4 regions of the Streptomyces sp. NPDC006294 genome follow, and region 4 is predicted to be linked to each of the others. Evidence: riboswitches for the same ligand, from Rfam matches in the RefSeq annotation. Region 4 holds a riboswitch; each other region holds the start of a gene.

Region 1 (3,983 bases), on a different contig from region 4:
CCTGCGCGCCATCCCACTCGCCTCCCCTTCACACGCCGACGTCCCCGGACACGGTACGGGACCGCGGCCGGGGACGTACGTACGACAGGGCGTCAGCCGGTGATCACCGGTGACCCAGCGACGCTCGGGCCGTGCTCAGCCCTCGTACTTGAACCGCGGGAACGCGCTGCGGCCCGCGTACACCGCCGCGTCGTCGAGGATCTCCTCGATGCGCAGCAGCTGGTTGTACTTGGCGACGCGCTCGGAGCGGGCCGGGGCGCCGGTCTTGATCTGGCCGCAGTTGGTGGCGACGGCCAGGTCGGCGATGGTGACGTCCTCGGTCTCGCCGGAGCGGTGGGACATCATGCACTTGAAGCCGCTGCGCTGGGCGAGCTCGACGGCGTCGAGGGTCTCGGTCAGCGAGCCGATCTGGTTGACCTTGACGAGCAGCGCGTTCGCGGCGTTCTCGTCGATGCCGCGGGCCAGGCGCTCCGGGTTGGTGACGAAGAGGTCGTCGCCGACGATCTGGACCTTGGTGCCCAGCTTCTCGGTGAGGACCTTCCAGCCGTCCCAGTCGTCCTCGAACAGCGGGTCCTCGATGGAGACCAGCGGGTACGAGGCGGCGAGCTCCTCGTAGTACTCGGTCATCTCGGCGGCCGAGCGGGACTTGCCCTCGAACTCGTAGGAGCCGTCCTTGTAGAACTCGGACGCGGCGACGTCGAGCGCGAGCGCGATGTCCTTGCCCGGGGTGTAGCCGGCCTCCTTGACGGCCTCGAGGATGAGGTCGAGGGCGGCGCGGTTGGAGTCGAGGTTCGGCGCGAAGCCGCCCTCGTCGCCGAGGCCGGTGGACAGGCCCTTCTGCTTCAGGACCTTCTTGAGGGTGTGGTAGACCTCGGTGCCCCAGCGCAGCGCCTCGGAGAACGACTCGGCGCCGATCGGCGCGATCATGAACTCCTGGATGTCCACGTTGGAGTCGGCGTGCGAGCCGCCGTTCAGGATGTTCATCATCGGAACGGGCAGCAGGTGCGCGTTCGGGCCGCCAAGGTAGCGGAAGAGCGGCAGGTCGGAGGCCTCGGAGGCGGCGTGCGCGACGGCGAGGGAGACGCCGAGGATGGCGTTGGCGCCGAGCGAGGACTTGTCCGGGGTGGCGTCCAGGTCGAACATCGCCTGGTCGATCAGGCGCTGTTCGGTGGCGTCGTAGCCGACGAGCTCCGGGCCGATCTGCTCGATGACGGCGAGGACGGCCTTCTCGACGCCCTTGCCCTGGTAGCGGTTCTGGTCACCGTCGCGGAGCTCGAGAGCCTCGAACGCACCGGTGGAGGCGCCGGACGGAACTGCAGCACGACCCGTGCTGCCGTCGTCGAGGCCAACCTCGACCTCGACCGTGGGGTTGCCTCGGGAGTCCAGGATTTCCCGGGCTACGACGACGTCGATGGACGGCACGAGCATCTCCTTCTGGGATGTGACGCGAGAAAAGTGCAGAGGTCTGCTTGGCCTTGCGGCAAGAGCCTAACCGCCCCGGCGGCAAAGGCCCGGCCGATGCCCGCCCCCTGGGACGAAAAAGGGCATCAAGCCCCTTGTGACCGGACAAACAGGATGGTTCCTACCAGCGGGTAACCCGCTTCCTCCGGCAGACCCCGACCCCTCGACGGAACGGGCCCCGGCCCGGCGCGTACGGGGGAAGGCGCGCCGGACCGGGGTGCTCGGGTCCCGTTCGACAGACGGGCGCCTCCCACGACCGCCGGACCGTGGGAGGCAGGGGCGGGTCAGCGCAGGTGGAGCTGCTGGCCCGGGTAAATCACGTCGGCGTCCTCGACGATGTCCTTGTTCAGCTCGAACAGCTTCTCCCAGCCGCCCTCGACCTTCTCGGCCTGCGCGATCTTGCCGAGGGTGTCGCCGGCCTCGACCTTGTACTCGCCGTCACCCTTCTTGAAGCCCTTGGCCTTCGGAGCGGCGGCGGGCCGCTCGGCCTTCGGGGCCGGGGCGGGGGCCTCGGTGCGCTCGGAGCGCGTGGTGGGCGCCTCGGAGCGCTCCTGGGACGGCTGCGCGGGCGCGGCCTCGGCGGAGCCGCCGCCGTAGGAGGCGCTGGACAGGCCGACGCCGCAGCTCGGCCAGGCGCCCTTGCCCTGGCCGGCCAGGACCTTCTCGGCTATCTCGATCTGCTGGACCTTGGACGCCTGGTCGGCGGTCGAGGCGTACGCGGTGCCGCCGTACGCGGCCCAGGTGGAGGCGGAGAACTGCAGACCGCCGTAGTAGCCGTTGCCCGTGTTGATGGACCAGTTGCCGCCGGACTCGCACTGGGCGACGGCGTCCCACTCGGAAGCGGTGGCGGCGGAGGCGGAGGTCGCGCCGAGAACCGGGGCGGCGATGGCGGCGCCGGCGACACCGGCGAGCGCGACGAGACGGGTGACCTTCGACGGACGACGGTGCTTGGCCTTGCCGGAAGAACGCAGCATGGAACTTCTCCTCACCGACGCCTACGAGGTGAGCTGTCGGGTTCGGGCCTGTGAGTTGCCCGGCCGTACGTCCGTGGGACGTACGGGCTTCACCCCCAGCCGGCTCCGGTCCGCCGGATCTCTCGATCCGGGCGAACGGCCCCGGCGCTTACCTTGGGTCCCCCGCTCCTGCCTTCGGCGCTCTGAGCGACGACTGTTCCCCCCGACCGACGGCAGGATTCGGCGTATCGGTCGACGGTGCCCGCGGTGGCGAGCGGTTCAGACCGTAGACACAGGACTCCCCGATGTTCAAAGTCGAACATCGGGGAGAAAACGCCCGAACCGACCACCCGAAGATGTCCGTTTTCGCAGGTGAGGGGCGGAGTGGCCGAATTCGTGGGGCGTTGCACCCCAGTTGGGGCGAAGAGACCCTTGTCTCACTCGAACGAAGCGGACATAAGCCCATGAACCGCCGCGTGAACTAGCCCTGACCCAGGCTCAGGTCGAGGCTCTGACCGGGCAGGATGAGGTCCGGGTCGGATCCGACCGTCTTCTCGTTCGCCTCGTAGAGGGCCGGCCACCCGCCGGGCACCTCTTCCGCGGCGGCGATGTCGCACAGATTGTCGCCGGGCTGAACGGTGTACGAGCCCGGGGCGGTTGCCCCGACGTCACCCTTGCGGCCCGCGCCGTCACCCCGTGAGGCATGGCGGCCGTCCTCGCGTACGCCCTCCGAACCGCCCGTGGCGGACTCGTCGCCCGGCGCACCGCGGTGCTTGCCGGTGCCGGTCGGCGTCTCGCCGGACGGGGCCGCCCCGGTGGCGTCGTCCGTGGGCGCCGTGCGGGTGTCGCCCCCGGTCGCCGGCCGGTCGGTCGCGTCGCCGGAGGGCGTGCCCGCGTCACGGGTGTCCGGCGCGCCGGAGCCGCCCGTGGGGTCCGAGTCGTCCGCCGAGCCCTCGGCGGGCTTGTCGCCCGCCGGGCCGGTCGGCTCGCGGACGTCGAGCGGGTCGTCGGGAGAATCGGAAGCGTCGGGCGACGGCTCGCCGTCCGGCGCGTCGCTCTGCTTCGGCAGCGGCAGGATGCCCGGGTCGACGCCGGTGTCGGTGCCGTCGTCCTGGAGCCCGGCGAGCGGACCGCAGGCGGGCCAGGCGCCGGGACCCTGGGCGGCGAGGACCTTCTCCGCGACCGCTATCTGCTGCGAGCGGCTCGCGAGGTCGGCGCTCGGCGCGTAGGCGGTGCCGCCGTACGCGGCCCAGGTCTCCTGCGAGAACTGCAGCCCGCCGTAGTAGCCGTTGCCGAAGTCGGCGCTCCACGCCCCGCCGCTCTCGCACTCCGCGACGCGGTCCCAGGTGCCGGCGTCGGCCGCGGACGCCGAGCCCGCGCCGAGCAGCGGGATCGCGATGGCCGAACCGGTCACCCCTGCCGCGACGATGAGGGCCGGAGCCTGGCGGGGTCGGCGGTGTCGTCCGTTCCCGGAGAGCATGCGGTTGCCTTTCGCGTGACAGCTGAGAATCCTGCGGCCTGCTGATGCCTGCCGAGTGACGGTGAACGTAGTCGCATTCGAACGTGAGT
Region 2 (3,983 bases), on a different contig from region 4:
GCGTTGGTCCACAGGTTCTTGGGCCGGCGGGACTCGTTGCGCTCGATGACGGCGTTGGCGGCGGACAGGATCGTCTGGGTGGAGCGGTAGTTCTGCTCCAGCAGGATCGTCGTCGCGTCCGGGTAGTCCTCCTCGAACTGGAGGATGTTGCGGATGGTCGCGCCGCGGAAGGCGTAGATCGACTGGTCGGCGTCGCCGACGACGCAGAGCTCGGCCGGGTCCAGGTCCTCGTAACCGGTCCCCACCAGCTCGCGCACGAGCGTGTACTGCGCGTGGTTGGTGTCCTGGTACTCGTCGACGAGGACGTGCCGGAAGCGGCGGCGGTAGTGCTCGGCGACGTCCGGGAACGCCTGGAGGAGATGGACCGTCGTCATGATGATGTCGTCGAAGTCCAGGGCGTTGGCCTCGCGCAGCCGCGCCTGATACATCCGGTACGCCTCTGCGAGCGTCTTCTCGAAGCCGTCCTGAGCCTGGTCGGCGAAGGTCTCCTCGTCGATCAGCTCGTTCTTCAGGTTCGAGATCTTGGCGCTGAAGGACTTCGGCGGGAACTTCTTCGGGTCGAGGTCCAGATCGCGGCAGACGAGCGACATCAGCCGCTTCGAGTCGGCGGCGTCGTAGATCGAGAACGACGAGGTGAAGCCCAGCTTCTTGGACTCGCGGCGCAGGATGCGCACGCACGCGCTGTGGAAGGTCATGACCCACATGGCGTTGGCACGCGGGCCCACCAGCTGCTCGACGCGCTCCTTCATCTCGCCGGCGGCCTTGTTGGTGAAGGTGATCGCCAGTATCTGGCCGGGGTGCACATGGCGGGTCCCGAGCAGATGCGCGATGCGGTGCGTGAGCACCCGCGTCTTGCCGGAGCCGGCGCCGGCCACGATGAGCAGGGGTGACCCTGTGTGCACGACAGCGGCGCGCTGCTGTTCGTTCAGCCCGTCGAGGAGCGCGGCGGGGTCCACGACAGGGCGCGGCGCGCCGTCGCGGTAGTACCCGTCGCGGGCCGGGGGCACGTCGAAGGCGCCCTGGAAGAGGTCGTCCGGGATCTGCTCCGGAGCCGAGTCCTCGGGCGGCGGCGGATGCTCGTCCGCTTGGGGCTGGAGGTCCGCCAGGAAGCTGTCGTCAAAGAGGCTGCTCATCGCTTAACGAGTCTAGGCTGCCCCACCGACAACCGTGGCCGCACGCCGAACACCGGCAGCGGGCGACGGTGGGTGACGGCGCGATTCCGCCAGGCGACGAAGCCGCCTCCGGGAGCTGGCACGGGATCATGCGCCGAAAAAGGTCACGAAAATGTATCGGACATATCGAACATCAACCTTCACAGCGGCTGCACGAGTTGGCTAGCGTGCTCGACCAGGCGGCCCGCACCCCTCCCGGCGAACCACGCCGAACGGGCGGCCTGCGCCGAATCCGGCCTCCGGCAACGGAGTTCGGAACCGGGGACCCACCCTCCCGACACCGTCCTCGACGCGGGAGGACCCAGTACCACCGGGGTGAATCGGACCGCGCGCCACTCGGTCCGTAGGGCACCTTCCGTTCGCCCGAACCCGACAGCTAACCCGGTAGGCGGTCCACGGAAGAAGGAGATGCCGGCCTTGGCGTCGCATCGCAAGCCCCGCAGCCGAAGCACCAAACCGTCCTCCGCCGTCGGATTCACCACGGCAGCCCTCGCGGGTGTGACCCTGCTCTCCACGCAGAGCGCGACCGCCGCGCCCGCCGAGCCGAAGCCCAGCATCGAAGAGGTGCAGAAGAAGGTCGACGACCTGTACCGGCAGGCCAGCAGCGCCACGCAGGAGTACAACAAGGCGAAGGAAGCCACCGCGGACAAGCGCCAAGAGGTGGACCGGCTCCTCGACGAGGCGGCCAAGCGCACCGAGAAGCTGAACGAGTCCCGCCGCGAGCTCGGCAACTACGCGGCCGCGCAGTACCGCACCGGTTCCGTCACGCCCACCGCCGCGCTGATGTTCGCGGACAGCCCGCAGGCGTACTTCGACCAGACGCAGCTGATGGACCGGATGACGGCCCAGCAGCGCACCGCGGTCACCGAGTACGAGACCGAGCGGGCCGCGGCGGCCAAGCAGCGCACGGCGGCGACGAAGCGTCTCGAGTCCCTCACGGACTCCCAGGAGGCGCTGCGCACCAGCAAGCAGACGGTGCAGACCAAGCTCGCGGAGGCGCGCACCCTGCTGTCGACGCTGACGGCGGAGGAGAAGGCACGGCTCGCCGCGATCGAGCGGAAGAAGGAGGAGGAGGCCCGCCGCAAGGCCGAGGCGAAGGCCGCGGCCGAGGCCGCCGCCAGGGCGGAGGCCGAGCGGCAGGCCCGGGAGCGCGAGACGGCCCCGAGCACGGACCCCGGCACGACCGACCCGGGAACGGACACCGGTACGGGCACCGGCACGGACGACGGCACCTACGCGGCGAAGGCCGACAAGGTGCTGGCCTTCGCCCGCGCCCAGATCGGCAAGCCGTACGTGTGGGGAGCGACGGGCCCGAGCTCGTACGACTGCTCCGGCCTCACCGCGGCCGCCTGGAAGGCGGCCGGGGTGGACCTGCCGCGCACCACCTGGGACCAGGTGAAGGTCGGCACCCGCGTCGCGACGGCGGATCTGCTCCCCGGCGACCTGGTCTTCTTCTACGACGACATCAGCCACGTCGGGATCTACATCGGCGACGGCAAGATGATCCACGCCCCCAAGCCGGGCACGAACGTGCGCGAGGAGTCCATCTTCTACATGCCGATCTACGGCAGCGTCCGCCCCGCCTGACCGCGTTCGCACGAGTGCCCGGGCGGTCGAGCCGCCCGGGCGCCGGCATGTCCCGCCCGGATCAGGTCCAGAGGGTGGCGATGAAGACGTTGACCATGGTCAGGCCGCCGACCGCGCCGAACAGCGCCTTGTCGACCTTCTCCTCGTCCCGCTTGACGTAGACGAGGCCGAGGATCACCACCAGGACCGCCAGCTTGACGCCGATCTTGAGGTTGTTCACCGTCTGGTCGTCCGCCTGGTTCAGACCCACCAGCGCCACGCCCGTGACCAGCATGGTCAGCGCGCCGTGCAGCATCGCCGGGTTGAAGCGGGCCGTGCCCTCCCCCATCGCCTTCATCTGGGTCAGGAATCCGCCCAGCAGCGAGGCGATACCGATGATGTGCAGGGCGACGAAGACATTGATGAGTACGTCCATGGCCGGAGCCTAACCCTCCCCATACCACCGCCCGTCGGGCAGGTGTGCCCGCTCCGCCGCATCGGTCGGCAGGCCACGGCAATGCGGAACCGCGACGCCCCCGGGACGGTCGGCAACCGGTCCCAAGTGTCCATCTTCGATACTTTGCGGTCCTTCCGTCCCGTCCCCGTGACCGCGGCGTCTAGCGTCCTGCCCCAGGTGGCCGACTCCCCGCCAGCCGTCGTACAGCCGGACGGCACTCGGCCGCCACCGCCGGGATGTCCGGCGGCGGGCCGCTCCCCTGTGCGGCCCGCCGCCGGACGCGAACGGCGGGCAGCGATCGACGGAAGGACGTGGAAGCCCTCGTGGCAGCCCACCGGAAACCAAGGCCGCGCCTGTTCAGCGGGCCGGCCGCCCGTACCGCGGTCACCCTCGCCCTCGCCGGCGTGGCGACCGGCACCGCATTCGAGGGCACGGTCCAGGCCGAGCCCCGCCTCACCCCCGCTCAGGTCAAGAGCCGGGTCGACAGGCTGTACCGGGAGGCAGAGGCCGCCACCGAGAAGTACAACGGCGCCAAGGAGCAGACGGCGAGCGCCCGCAGGTCGCTCGACGCGCTGCGCGACGAGGCCGCGCGCAGGACCGAGCGGCTCAACGCCTCCCGCAACGCCCTCGGTTCGATCGCCACCGCCCAGTACCGCGACGGCGGCATGGACCCCGGACTGCGCCTCGCCCTCACCTCCGACCCACAGGACTATCTGGAGCGCGCCGCCCGCGCCGAACGGGTCGGCGCCCGGCAGGCCGCCACGATCGCCGGGGTCCGGCGGCAGTTG
Region 3 (3,983 bases), on a different contig from region 4:
ACCTCCTCGATCAGCATCCGCCGCAGCACCCGCCCGAGGAGCACGTCTGGCGTGGGGGGCGGTGTGGTCCGCGCCGCCTCCTCGAAGGCCGAGCGGATGCTGCCGAACGCCTCGTCGGCGATGGCCGCGATCAGCTCCTCCTTGCTGCGGAAGTACCGGTACACCGCCCCGGCCGACAGTCCCGACTCACGGAGGATGTCCTGCATGGACGTGGCGTGGAAGCCGTTGCGGGAGACGCAGCGGGCGGCGCCGTCGAGGATCTGGCGGCGACGTGCGTCGAGGTGTTCCTGGGATACGCGAGCCATGGGCCAAAAGTAAAACGAACATTCATTCTTGACAAGCTCGGATCGCGGCGGGACAGTGGCGACAAGATAAAACGAACGATCCTTCTCTTCAGGGGGTTCCCATGTCCGCTGCACCTCACCGCCGCGTGATCGCGGTGATGGTCCTGGTCCCGGTCGTGGCGGCGCTGGCCCTGTGGGCCTTCGCCTGGCCGGCCGCCAGGACCGCGCCGCGCAACCTGCCCATCGGCGTCGCGGGCCCCACCGCGGCCGCGGGTCAGCTCGAGCAGCGCTTCGAAGAGCGCGGCGGCGCCTTCGACGTCCACCGCTACGAGGACGAGGCCGCCGCCAGGACCGCGATCGAGGACCGGGTCGTATACGGGGCCGTGGTCGCCGCGCCCGAGGGCCCGAAGCTGCTGATCGCCACCGGAGGCGGCCCCGCCGTCGCCCAGCTGCTGGAGCAGGCGGTGACGGCGCAGGCCCCGCCGGGCGCCGAGGTGCGGGTGACGGACCTCGCGCCCCTCCCGGCCGGCGACCCGCGGGGCAGCGCGCTCCCCGCGAGCGTCCTGCCGCTGGTCCTCGGCGGCGTCGCGGCCGGCGCGCTGGTGACCCTGCTGGGCCTGCGCGGCACCCGGGCCGCCGGTGCGCTCGCCGGCGCGGCCGTCCTGGTCGGCATCACCGCCACGGCGATCGCCCACAGCTGGCTCGGCGTGCTCGACGGCGGCTGGTGGGCGGAGGCGGGCGCGCTGAGCCTCACGGTCGCCGCGGTCGGCGCACCCGTCGCCGGGCTGGCCGCCCTGCTCGGCACGCCGGGCATCGGGGCCGGAGCCCTGGTGATGGTGCTGCTCGGCAACCCGTTCTCCGGCGCGTCGTCCGCACCGGAACTGCTCCCCGGGCCGGTCGGGGACCTCGGCCAGTGGCTGCCGCCGGGCGCGGGCGCGACACTGATGCGCTCGGTGGCGTACTTCGACGGCAGCGGCGGGGCCGCGGCACTGCTGACGCTGTCCGTATGGGCGGCCCTGGGCCTGACCGCGGTACTCGTCGCCCACCGCCGCTCCCCGGCCCCGGCCCCGGCGGGTGCGTCACCCCGCCCCTCCGCCGTCCCGGCCGCCTGACCCCGCGAACGGGCCGCGCGTCCCCGCTGTAGCGGACGGGGACGCGCGGTCTTCTGCTGTGCGGTCGCGGAGAGTCCTGGCCGCGGCGGATCGCTGAGCGCCATGGCCACCGTTTACGACACGATGCAGGTGATCACCTGCGACGTGGCGACCACCCGCCTCGGCCGGGCCGCCTCGGTCGCGACCGCGCTGCTCGCCGCCGGTGCGCCGGGGAAGCGGATGGCGCTGCCGGGTGCCCGCGTCGTGATGCAGCAGCCCTCGTACCAGGAGCCGTTGCGCGGACAGCCGTCCGATCTGGAGATCCACGCCGCCGAGTTGCTGCGGCTGCGCGAACAACTGGCCGGGATGCTCGTGCGCCACACCGGACAGACTCCGGGGCGTATCGCCGGCGACCTGGAGCGGGACAAGGTGTTCGACGCGTCGGCGGCCAGCGAGTACGGCCTGATCGATCACGTCATCGCCTCCCGCAGGAGCTCGGCCGCGCCCTCCCCCGCCGGGAGGTGAGCCGGGCATGCTGCCGCCCGAACTGCCACCGCTGCCCGCTCTCACGCGCGCCGAGGCCGAGTTCGTCGACTTTTACCTCGAAGTCCTCGACCTGGTCGGCCGGACAACCCGGCCCGCTCCCCCCACCCCTACTCGGCCCTGCGCGCCGCGCAGGCGCTGGTCGGGCGGGGGCGGGCGCACTCAAGGAGGCCCTGACGCTCATGCGCGTACGGGCGAGAGCGAGGTGTACACGCACACGCACACGCTCACCGAGGCGTTGCGCGTACCCGACGGTGAGCGCAGGGCGAAACGGGTGACCGTGCCGCCGGTTTCGAGAAGTTGACGGTCGCTCTGCTGCCGCCAACCGCCGCCCGGCCAGCGGCATTCGTCGCCCGTTCGGTGGAGCTTCGCCGAAGTTGTTGCCTCTCGTGCGACTTGCGCCACGCGGCCACCGATCTGGCGCAGTCGACTGCTTCGCCGCTGGTACGACCATGTTTCCGGGTCACGGGAAAAGCGGCCCGACAGTCCTGCCCACCCGAAAGGGCCAGTCGTGATCAGCTTCACAAAAGCCGTTTCAACTCGGAAACCGGACATGGGTGGGTAACGATCCGTGGGACGACAAGCCCCCGTCACCTCGACGGGGCGGTCCGGGCGGACGCTGAGTCCTGCCGCCGCGCCGGACGTCTGGTCGACGGAAGTGCATCGGCAGGAGTGGAGGACCCGAGCAGTACGGCGTGACCGGCTCCCGGACACGCCTTGGGGTGAAGCCGCTTCGGCGGCCGGGCGTCTTCGCCGGTCCGAACCCGACAGGTCACCCTTCACAGGCGGCTGACGAAGGGTTGCGCATGACTGCGCAGATTCATCTCCCGCTCCTCTTCTCCCGGGCGGGCGCCGTATCGGCACTGACGATCGCCGCCGTGGGCGGCACACTCCTCGCCCCGGGCGGCGCCACGCCGGCCCACGCGATCAGCAGCCACGCGAGCAAGGCGCTCAAGGTGGCGGCGTCGAAGCAGGGATCGCCGTACCGGTACGGCGCCACGGGCCCCAACCGCTTCGACTGCTCCGGGCTGACGCTCTACTCGTACCAGAAGGCCGGGAAGATACTGCCCCGGACCGCACAGCAGCAGTACAACCGGACCCGGCACATCTCCGCCTCCGACCGCCGGCACGGTGACCTGGTGTTCTTCCATTCCGGCGGTGCCGTGTACCACGTGGGGATCTACGCCGGGAACGGCAGGATCTGGCACTCGCCGAAGACCGGGGACGTGGTCCGCCTGGCCAAGATCTGGACGCGGAGCGTCAAGTACGGCCGGGTGCGCTGACACCCCGGCAGTTCCCTCGCGGTGGCGCGCTGTCAGTGCGCCGTCGACTGGACCAGCAGCGTCGCGCCGAGCACGGTCAGCGCACCGCCGGACGCGCCCTCGACGGCGCGGGCGGTGCGCGGCCTGCGCAGCCACCGGCCGAGCCGGTCGACCAGCAGCGCCACTACCGGGAACCAGATCAGCGCCAGCAGCACGACGATGCCCGCCAGCAGCAGGGTGCGCGGCAGCACCGCGGCGCCGTCGGGAACGAACTGCGGAAGCAGGCTCAGAAAGAGCACCGGCGCCTTCGGGTTGAGCACGTTGGTGAGGAAGCCCTGCCGCAGGCCCCGTCCGACGCCGCTCACGGTCGCGCCCTCGAGCTCGGGGGCGTCCGGCCGCGCACGGAGCGCGGTCCGCAGCGCGCGGACGCCCAGGTACAGCACGTACGCGCCGCCGGCGATCTGCAGCGTCCGGTACAGCAGGGGCACCGTCGCGAGGAGGGCCGCGAGCCCCGCGACGGCCAGCGCCGTGTGGACGAGCAGACCGGCCGCGACGCCCACCGCGCAGGCGACGCCGGCGTGCCGCGAGGTGATCGCGTTGCGTACGACGACGGTGAAGTCCGCTCCGGGCATGGCGACCATGCCCGCGGCGACCCCGAGGAAGGCGATCAGCTGTACGTCCATGGCCCCAGACTGGACCGTCCGGGGCCTTAACGAGTACGTGCAATCCTTGCAGGCAGGTCTGAAGCAACGCTTAACCTCCGCTTTTCAGTTGGGATGATGAGACGTCGCTGGTCGTCAGCT
Region 4 (3,983 bases):
GGCGCGGGCCGCCCCCAGGGGCTCCAGCAGCATGCGGACCTCGAGGAGGTCGGCGGCCTCCTGCTCCGTGGGCTCGGCGACGCACGCGCCCGCGTGCCGCCGGGTGACGACGAACCCCTCCGACTCCAGGGTGCGCAGCGCCTCGCGCACCGGGACCCGGGAGACCCCGTAGCGGCGGGCGAGCTGCTCCTCGGTGAGCCGGCTGCCGCGTTCGAAGACACCGGAGACGATGTCGTCGCGGATCGCCGTGCATACCGAGTGCGCGGGAATACGCATGACCGAACCTCCGCCTTGATCCGAGCGAAACGCAGCCGTTGGACGTGTCTTCCCGTGACTCTATTGCAATGTGCGCCGTTTTCCGACGGCGGCCGGAAAACCATGGAAATCTCTTGGCACGCACGGCAATCACGGAATGGCGGAAACGGCACGGAATAGGCCGAAGGCCCCCGGCGGGGGGCCGGGGGCCTTGCGAGCGGGTGCGACGGGCCGGCCGCACGGGGGGGCGCCGGGGTCAGACGGCGACGCCGTGCGAGCGCAGATAGGCGACCGGGTCGATGTCGGAGCCGTACTCGGCCGTGGTCCGCGCCTCGAAGTGCAGGTGCGGCCCTGTCGAGTTGCCGGTCGAGCCGGAGAGGCCGATCTGCTGGCCGGGCGTGACCTGCTGGCCGGCGAAGACGCCGATCGACGACAGGTGGCCGTACTGCGTGTAGGTGCCGTCGTTCATCCGGATCACGACGCTGTTGCCGTACGCGCCGTCCCAGCCGGCCTCGACGACGGTGCCGGAGCCCACGGCCACGACGGAACTGCCGGACGGGGCGCGGAAGTCGACGCCGGAGTGGGAGCCGGAGGACCACAGGGCGCCGCCGGTCTTGTAGCCGGTGGTCACGAAGGAGCCGGCGATGGGGAGCTGGAAGGAGTTCAGCCGCCTGCGCTCGGCCTCACGGGCGGCGCGCTCCTCGGCCTCGCGGGCCTCCTTGGCGCGCGCCTCCGCCTTGCGCTTGGCCTCCGCCGCGGCCTTCTCCCGCGCACGGGCCTGGGCGGCGGCCTCCTCGGCCTCCTGCTTCTGCGCGGCGGCCTGGTCGGCTATCTCGTCGGCGAGCGAGCCCATGGTGATGATCTGGGTGAGGCCGGTGTCCTCGACGGAGAGGGCGGCAGCGTCTGCGGCGAGAGCCGGGGAGGCGAGGGTTCCGACGACGCCGGTGGTGGCGAGTGCGGCGGCGCCGGCCAGTTTCGCGCTCCTGCGCGTCAGGCGGCTCTGGGCACGATGCTTCCCGGTGGCACGGGTGAACGCCATGGAGAGGCTGATCCTTTCCTTCCTTCTCGCCTACCGGGTTAGCTGACGGGTTCGGAGCAGGAAGGTCTCCTACGGGCGCCTCCGCTCGGGCGAAGGCGTCCGATTCACCCCAGGGACTGATTGGGTCCCCGGCTCCCCAGGCTCGCGCCTGACGGGGACTCGGCGATGACTGCCCGACGCCGCGGGCGCGACGATCTTCAGACGAACAGCCGGACCGACGCTAGGCATCTCGTCCGTCAATCGCCAAACCAACAGCCCGTTTTGTAGCGCATGCCACAGGGCAGACAGACAACCTCTCCCGCAAAACGGGCATACGACGGAACCCCGGCAAACGCTCCGAAGCCGGGGTTCCACTTGTCCGCGCCTGACAGGCGATCCGCCGCTTTCCGCCTTCTGCCCGATCGGCGGCTTCCGTTCAGCCCGTGACAACCGTCACTTCGCCGATGCCGAGCGCCTTGACGGGCTCGGCGATCTGCGACGCGTCGCCGACGAGCACCGTGACCAGCCGGTCCACCGGGAAGGCGTTGACCACGGCCGCGGTCGCCTCCACCGTGCCGGTCTCCGCCAGCCGTACGTACAACTGGGCCTGGTAGTCGTCCGGGAGGTGCTGCTCGACCTGGTCGGCCAGGGTGCCCGCGACGGAGGCCGCCGTCTCGTACTTCAGCGGGGCGACGCCCACCAGGTTCTGCACGGCGACGTCACGTTCGGCGTCGGTGAGGCCCTCGGCCGCGAGCGTACGGAGCACCTTCCACAGGTCCTCCAGCGCGGGGCCGGTGTTGGGCGTGTCCACGGAGCCGCTGATGGCGAGCATGGCCGCGCCCGAGCCGTCCGGCGCGGAGAGCAGCACCTGGCCGAAGGCCCGTACGCCGTAGGTGTAGCCCTTCTCCTCGCGCAGCACGCGGTCGAGGCGGGAGGTGAGGGTGCCGCCGAGGCAGTACGTGCCGAGCACCTGGGCGGGCCAGACGCGGTCGTGGCGGTCCGCCCCGACCCGGCCGATGAGCACCTGGGTCTGCACGGCCCCGGGACGGTCCACGACGATCACGCGGCCGGTGTCGTCGGCGGTGATCGCGGGCACCGGGTGCGGCGCGGCCTTGTCGCCCGTCCAGGTGCCCAGCGAGTCGCCGAGCACGGCGTCCAGGTCGACGCCGGTGAGGTCGCCGACGATCACGGCGGTCGCCGTCGCGGGGCGCACATGGGCCTCGAAGAAGGCGCGCACGGCCGCGGCGTCGATCCGGGCCACCGTCTCCTCGGTGCCCTGGCGGGGGCGCGAGACGCGCAGCGCGGCCGGGAAGAGCTCCTTGGAGAGCTGCTTGGCGGCGCGGCGGCCCGGGTTCGCCGTCTCGTGCGGGATCTCGTCGAGGCGGTTGCGGACCAGCCGCTCGACCTCGCTCTCCGCGAAGGCGGGGGTCCGCAGCGCCTCGGCGAGCAGACCCAGCGCCTTGGGGAGCCGGGAGACCGGGACCTCCAGCGACACCCGGACGCCGGGGTGGTCGGCGTGGGCGTCCAGAGTGGCGCCGCAGCGCTCCAGTTCGGCGGCGAACTCCTCCGCGGAGTGCTGGTCGGTGCCCTCCGACAAGGCGCGCGCCATGATCGTGGCGACGCCGTCGAGGCCCTCGGGCTCGGCGTCCAGCGGGGCATCGAGGCAGACCTCGACCGCCACGACCTGCTGGCCGGGCCGGTGGCAGCGCAGCACCGTCAGGCCGTTGTCGAGCGTGCCGCGCTCGGGGGCCGGGAAGGCCCAGGGCCGGGCGGTGCCCGGAGCCGGCTGCGGGTGGAAGTCCATGGTCACGGCAGCGTCGCTCACTGGTCCGTCCCTTCGTGCTCGTGTCCGTCGGCCGCTTCGGTCTCTTCCGCGGCGACAGGTTCGTAGACCAGCACCGCCCTGTTCTCGGGGTGCAGGCGCTCCTTCGCGACCGCCCGCACCTCCTCCGCGGTGATGTCGAGCACCCGCGTGACGGCGCTGAGCGCCAGCTGCGGGTCGCCGAACAGCACCGCGTAGCGGCAGAGTTCGTCGGCGCGGCCCGACACCGTGCCGAGCCGGTCCAGCCACTCGCGCTCCAGCTGGGCCTGGGCCCGCTCCATCTCCTCCTCCGTCGGACCCTCGGCCGCGAAGCGCGCCAGCTCCTCGTCGACGGCCGACTCGATCCCGGGGACCTCGACGCCGCCGGAGGTCTTGACGTCCAGCCAGCCCATCGACGGGGCGCCGGCCAGCCGCAGCAGGCCGAACCCGGCCGCGACGGCGGTCCGGTCGCGGCGCACCAGGCGGTTGTGGAGCCGGGAGGACTCCCCGCCGCCGAGGACGGTCAGCGCCAGGTCCGCGGCGTCGCACTCGCGGGTGCCGTCGTGCGGCAGACGGTAGGCGGCCATCAGGGCGCGGGCCGGGACCTCTTCGACGACCTCCTCGCGCAGCTGGGCGCCGATGTTGTCCGGCAGGGCGCCGTCACGGGGCGGCTGCTTGCCGTCGTGGGAGGGGATGGACCCGAAGTACTTCTCGATCCAGGCGAGCGTCTGCTCGGGGTCGATGTCGCCGACGACCGACAGCACCGCGTTGTTCGGCGCGTAGTACGTGCGGAAGAAGGCGCGCGCGTCCTCGAGGGTCGCCGCGTCCAGGTCGGCCATCGAGCCGATCGGGGTGTGGTGGTAGGGGTGGCCCTCCGGGTAGACGAGGGAGGTCAGCTTCTCGAACGCG

The links. Region 4 has a riboswitch for cyclic di-AMP ahead of ACFYOP_RS27265 (M23 family metallopeptidase). Riboswitches for the same ligand answer to the same signal wherever they lie in the genome.
Region 1: another riboswitch for cyclic di-AMP. It lies ahead of ACFYOP_RS25585 (transglycosylase family protein); the one in region 4 lies ahead of ACFYOP_RS27265 (M23 family metallopeptidase).
Region 2: another riboswitch for cyclic di-AMP. It lies ahead of ACFYOP_RS23610 (NlpC/P60 family protein); the one in region 4 lies ahead of ACFYOP_RS27265 (M23 family metallopeptidase).
Region 3: another riboswitch for cyclic di-AMP. It lies ahead of ACFYOP_RS21740 (C40 family peptidase); the one in region 4 lies ahead of ACFYOP_RS27265 (M23 family metallopeptidase).

Annotation. Positions count from the first base shown of each region.
Region 1 is NZ_JBIAHV010000015.1:58,924-62,906, reverse strand. It holds gene ACFYOP_RS25595 (septum formation initiator family protein) at 1-12, opposite strand, end outside; gene eno (phosphopyruvate hydratase) at 136-1,428, opposite strand; gene ACFYOP_RS25585 (transglycosylase family protein) at 1,746-2,432, opposite strand; cyclic di-AMP (ydaO/yuaA leader) riboswitch at 2,439-2,625, opposite strand; gene ACFYOP_RS25580 (transglycosylase family protein) at 2,896-3,828, opposite strand.
Region 2 is NZ_JBIAHV010000013.1:125,688-129,670, forward strand. It holds gene pcrA (DNA helicase PcrA) at 1-1,133, opposite strand, end outside; cyclic di-AMP (ydaO/yuaA leader) riboswitch at 1,387-1,579, shown strand; gene ACFYOP_RS23610 (NlpC/P60 family protein) at 1,581-2,759, shown strand; gene ACFYOP_RS23615 (hypothetical protein) at 2,821-3,174, opposite strand; gene ACFYOP_RS23620 (NlpC/P60 family protein) at 3,519-3,983, shown strand, end outside.
Region 3 is NZ_JBIAHV010000011.1:292,456-296,438, forward strand. It holds gene ACFYOP_RS21720 (TetR/AcrR family transcriptional regulator) at 1-305, opposite strand, end outside; gene ACFYOP_RS21725 (ABC transporter permease) at 407-1,396, shown strand; partial or broken gene ACFYOP_RS21730 (ClpP family protease) at 1,481-1,900, shown strand; partial or broken gene ACFYOP_RS21735 (hypothetical protein) at 1,908-2,222, shown strand; cyclic di-AMP (ydaO/yuaA leader) riboswitch at 2,559-2,721, shown strand; gene ACFYOP_RS21740 (C40 family peptidase) at 2,725-3,201, shown strand; gene ACFYOP_RS21745 (LysE family translocator) at 3,234-3,863, opposite strand.
Region 4 is NZ_JBIAHV010000017.1:77,088-81,070, forward strand. It holds gene ACFYOP_RS27260 (GntR family transcriptional regulator) at 1-276, opposite strand, end outside; gene ACFYOP_RS27265 (M23 family metallopeptidase) at 512-1,294, opposite strand; cyclic di-AMP (ydaO/yuaA leader) riboswitch at 1,307-1,469, opposite strand; gene ACFYOP_RS27270 (pitrilysin family protein) at 1,710-3,077, opposite strand; gene ACFYOP_RS27275 (pitrilysin family protein) at 3,095-3,983, opposite strand, start outside.